2 regions of the Metabacillus sp. GQ13 genome follow, and region 2 is predicted to be linked to the other one. Evidence: riboswitches for the same ligand, from Rfam matches in the RefSeq annotation. Region 2 holds a riboswitch; the other holds the start of a gene.
What was found. Region 2 has a riboswitch for cyclic di-AMP ahead of AC6CHR_RS17480 (potassium channel family protein). Riboswitches for the same ligand answer to the same signal wherever they lie in the genome.
Positions count from the first base shown of each region.

Region 1: linked by a shared signal. The riboswitch ahead of AC6CHR_RS18875 (NAD-binding protein) and the one ahead of AC6CHR_RS17480 (potassium channel family protein) in region 2 are both predicted to bind cyclic di-AMP.

Region 1 covers NZ_JCAXET010000016.1:75,199-77,672, forward strand. Annotated here, with positions in the region: gene AC6CHR_RS18870 (TrkH family potassium uptake protein) at 1-939, opposite strand, end outside; gene AC6CHR_RS18875 (NAD-binding protein) at 941-1,204, opposite strand; cyclic di-AMP (ydaO/yuaA leader) riboswitch at 1,325-1,471, opposite strand; partial or broken gene corA (magnesium/cobalt transporter CorA) at 1,853-2,474, shown strand, end outside.
Region 2 covers NZ_JCAXET010000014.1:52,313-54,786, forward strand. Annotated here, with positions in the region: gene AC6CHR_RS17475 (ZIP family metal transporter) at 1-224, shown strand, start outside; gene AC6CHR_RS17480 (potassium channel family protein) at 488-1,147, opposite strand; cyclic di-AMP (ydaO/yuaA leader) riboswitch at 1,434-1,585, opposite strand; gene AC6CHR_RS17485 (dicarboxylate/amino acid:cation symporter) at 2,147-2,474, opposite strand, start outside.

The DNA.
Region 1 (2,474 bases), on a different contig from region 2:
CGTTGTAAGTTTAATTCCTCCTCCAGTAGAGGCACTCCCAGCTCCAACAAACATTAAGAGTAACATGAATGTAATAGTAGCTTCGTGTAAACTTCCTATATCGAGGCTATTAAATCCGGCTGTCCGCGGTGTTACTGCTTGGAAATATGATGCCCAAAGTTTATCACCTAAAGAAGACAATGTCCCTAACGTATTAGGATTTTGATATTCTAAGGAGAAAACAATAATCATTGCCAACAAATTAAGAAAGAAAGTACCACCTATCATTAGTTTTGAGTGGAGACTTAATCTTTTAAAGCTACGTTTATGCCACAAATCAGATAAAACAGTAAAACCTATTCCCCCAACAATAAACAGGAATGTTATCACGAGGTTTACTAATGGATCACCTACATATCCCATCAAACTGTCTGGCCATATAGAGAATCCTGCATTATTAAAAGCTGATATAGAGTGGAAAAGGCTATAATACATTCCTTCTCCCCATCCATACTCGGGAACCCACCTAATAGCCAAAATCACCATAGCAATGATCTCAATAGTAAAGGAGTATATAAATAAGTTTTTAACTAATTTTATTACACCGCCTAGAGAAGTTTGATTTAGAGAGTGTTGTATGATCAATCTCTCTTTAAAGCCGATTTTCTTCCCCAACATCATAAAAATAAGAATCGCAAAAGACATAATTCCCAAGCCACCAACTTGTATTAGCATGAGAATCACCAATTGTCCGATAGTAGTATAGGCAGTACCCGTATCCACTACAGCTAGACCAGTTACGGTCATAGCAGATGTTGCTGTAAAAAGGGCATCAGTCCAACTGACAGAATTAGTTGTCGAAATAGGCAGCTTCAACAGAAACGTTCCTAAGATGATAAAAAATAAAAACACAAGTACAAGTAGTTGAGAGGGATTTAATCTAATATATTTTAAATTCATACTAAACCCCTTTTTCTTCAAAACGTGCAATGTCCTTATTGTCATCTCCAAAGGTGACATTGCGAATTCCAAGCTGATTTAGAATGGTTTCAACTATTGCATTTGCACTAACAGCATGTGTTATATAGTCCATATATCCATTGACCTTTGCTTCATCTTTATCAACAGCAACTACTTTACCCCCTATTACATGGAACTCTTTTACGATTGTTCCTCCGGAACGACCTAATCCAAATTCAGCAAATAACTTTAACGGTTTTTTCATACTAAACCTTCCTTAAACTATATTTCTATTAGTATTTGTTTTTTAAAAAACAGAAATTTCCAACGAAAAAAGACCACAGAGGATTACCCCGTGGTCATTATTTTTTGATCACAAGTTTCACCATCCTCTCCTTAACGCTTACGGAGTTAGCTGTCGGATTCGGGTCAAGAAGTAACCCTACCTTCAAATAAAGGATTCACCCCAAGTAGCAAAATAGAAACTACAAATTGGTTCCCCCGTTCCATACGGATTCAGCGATCAAGATGATTTATTCATTTATGATTGATATAATACTCCGTTCATTTAATGTTGTAAAGATGAAAATAAATCTAACCTCAAGTGATCTAAAGTAATTGGGCAGCATTCCTGTAATAACTGAAATTGATTTGAATGAAAAAGGACATCACGCTTTTCCTTTTGCTAGCATGTGGGAGAGGGTAGGAGTGTTTAAAATAAAAAAGATGTCGCCTAGTTTGTACAGTATTGCGATTGTAATTTTAGCAATCGTCCTAAAGTTCAATTATGTAAACTAGTTTTGTTTAGAGTATACATCTGATACTTGGATCCTATTCAACAAAAAGGACAGATTAGCTATAAAAGATTGGATATAATATTTTAATGAAGTAACTATTAAAGGATGTTAATAAAATGATAAATGCCAGTGGAATTACTAAGGAAAATCATTTGGAAACAGATGTTTCTATAACTAGATTAAATTTCTCTAAATATAAATGGATTTAGGTGGATTTTAATGAACCTACTGATGAAGAAGTAAAACATTTAGCTGATACTTTTCAATTTCATCCACTTGCTATTGAAGATTGTGTACAGAGACTTCAGCGACCAAAATTGGATTATTACGATGATCATACTTTTTATGTTACACATATTGTACGAGAAGAAGAAAAGGAAATTTCAAAAGAAGAGTTAGATTTTTTTGTAGGAGAAAATTTCATTGTGACTTTTCATCTTATGCCAACAAACGAAGTCAAACAAATTTGGGATAGATTATTGTGTCATAAAAATATTGAGAAATGGGATACCTTTTATGTGTTTTATCAATTTTGGATAAGGTTGTAGATAACTATTTCCCACTAATTTATAAAATTGAGGACGAATTAGACAAAATTGAAGATAACACACTGAACAAATCAATGAGCTTTTTAATGACCGAATTATTCGAACAAGATATATGTTACTGAATCTAAGGCATACAGTTAATCCTATGCGTGATTTATTATATCGTATGTTGAATTCTCATCATTTAAGT
Region 2 (2,474 bases):
GTATAGTTGTTTTACTAGCCTCATTAAGCTCACTTATCGGTTATTCACTACTACAAAATGCTTCACCATTTATTCTCTCTTTTATTTCAGCATTTGCTGCAGGAGGTATTATAGCCATGGTAGCTTCAACAATGATGCCAGAAGCATTTGAGGAAGGTGGGGCCATTGTTGGTCTATTTGCTTCATTAGGTTTATTATGCTCATTGTATTTGTCACAAATCTGAAGAGTGATGACTAGCACATCTAAGCTCCTCGTTTTCTTTTGGTCGTTTTCCCAAGTCGTCTTTAAATAGTATTGCAAGCTAAAGATGGTTGGTGTTTATAAACTTTTAAAATAGAACCTATCGATAAGAGTAGCATAAAAATCGTTTTTTACTAGAGCATAGCCTGGATCATTATCATTAACCAGGCCCGTTACTGTCGTGTTATTGAAGCAACCTCTACTATTAATTGTGATCGATTAAGTATAATAACCTTCGACCATTCATTACATTCCATCTTCTTCAAAGTTGATAATGTCCTTATTCTTACCAATAATTATCAATACATCACCTAATGAAATAATCTCATTATCACCTGGTGACACACTAATTTCTTCACCGCGTTGTATACCAACAACATTACAACCAAATCTAGTTCGAATATTTAGATCGGAAAGACTTTTATCAAGTAATTTCTTTGTTGCGACAACCTCAACCATACTATATTCACGTGAAAGTTCGATATAATCAATCATTTTTTCAGAAATAATGTGATGGGCAATTCTCTTCGCCATATCCCGTTCTGGATGAATAACACGGTTTACACCAATCTTTTCTAATACCCTTTGGTGATAGTCATTCTGAGCCTTTGCCCAGACCTGAGGTACCCCTAACTCGATTAGGATTAAAGAAGTTAAGATACTTGCTTCAATGTCGTCACCAAAAGAAACAAAGGCATGATCGACATTTCTTACACCTAATTGCTTTAACGTTTTTTCATCCATTGCATTGGCTTTTACAGCATGGGTGGCGTAATTGCTATATTGTTGAATCTTCTCATGACTTTTATCTATGGCTAGAACCTCGATTCCAAGCGCATGAAATTCCTTTACTAAACTTCCACCAAAACGACCTAAGCCAAATACAGCGAACTGCTTCTTATTCACTAAGAATTCCTTCTTTCTCTTTCATATTGTTTCTTTTATGCAAAGACTATTTCGCAAAGATTGTAGTTTTTCTTAACAAGCACTTCTGTTCTGTACCTATTTATGTGTGTCTTCGTACTCTTTTCGTATATTATTTAGCCATTTACTTTAAAATAGCTTCAAATTATAAGAAAAAAATCCAATGACCGATTTTTTTGGCTTAATAGCAACAAACTTATAGAATAGAGCCTAGCAAAAAAGGTCACAGAGGCATAATGAACCCCTGTGACCTTATAACATCACATGTTCAATTCCTCTCTAACGCTTACGAAGTTAGCTGTCGGATTCGGGCAAGAGTTTAGCCCTACAAACGAAACTTTCCATTTGATTCACCCCTAATTAAGAAAGACACAATAATGGGTCCTCCGCTCCTTTAATAGGATTCAGCGATTTGAATTGTTTATTCCCTTTTTATTGTTATTTTGTAAACTTTTTATAACCCCTTTAGCTTTCAAAATTCCCCTATTAAATACTGGCTGTTTTCACAAAGATTGTTGTTTTCCGTACAATGTATTAATGTACACGCTTTAAGGATATCTTCGTGCTCTTTTTGCTAAATTACTCTGATATCCCTTTGGATATAGCTTCAATTTAGACCAAAAAATCCAAAAGCCAATTTTATTCGTACTAGAGCAACAAACTTTTAGAAAAGAGTCTAAATAATAGAGCAATTATCACAACGTGTTAAGCTATTACTAATGATGTTGTCGTCCTTTTAGCAATTATAATTTATGAATGTATATTACTCCTCAGGAGTTTGACAGTAAAGGATTAAATTTAACTTTAAAACTCCATTTTAACTGTATATTAGCCAAGTAAGCGAATAAACAACTTAAATACTCACTCTTTCTCAATATCCACAGAAATTATCCTTATAAAAAAAGTGTTAGCAGCTTACTTGCTAACACTTTTAACAGTATTATTCATTACAACTTTTCTATAAATATCAAAAATGACTATTTAGACAACGGGTGACTTCAAATCAGTATGCTTTTTCTCCGTTTCAGAAACAATAACTGCACATGCTGCATCCCCAGTAATATTTACTGCAGTTCGTGCCATGTCTAATAATCGATCTATACCGATAATTAAGCCAATTCCTGCAACAGGTAAACCGACTGAATCTAAAACCATTGCGAGTAGGATTAAACCTACACCTGGAACACCAGCCGTCCCAATACTTGCTAATACTGCAGTTACTACTACTGTAACTAATTCCATTGTTGTTAGGTGTTCACCATAAACCTGTGCAATAAATATCGTGGCAACACCTTGCATGATCGCTGTT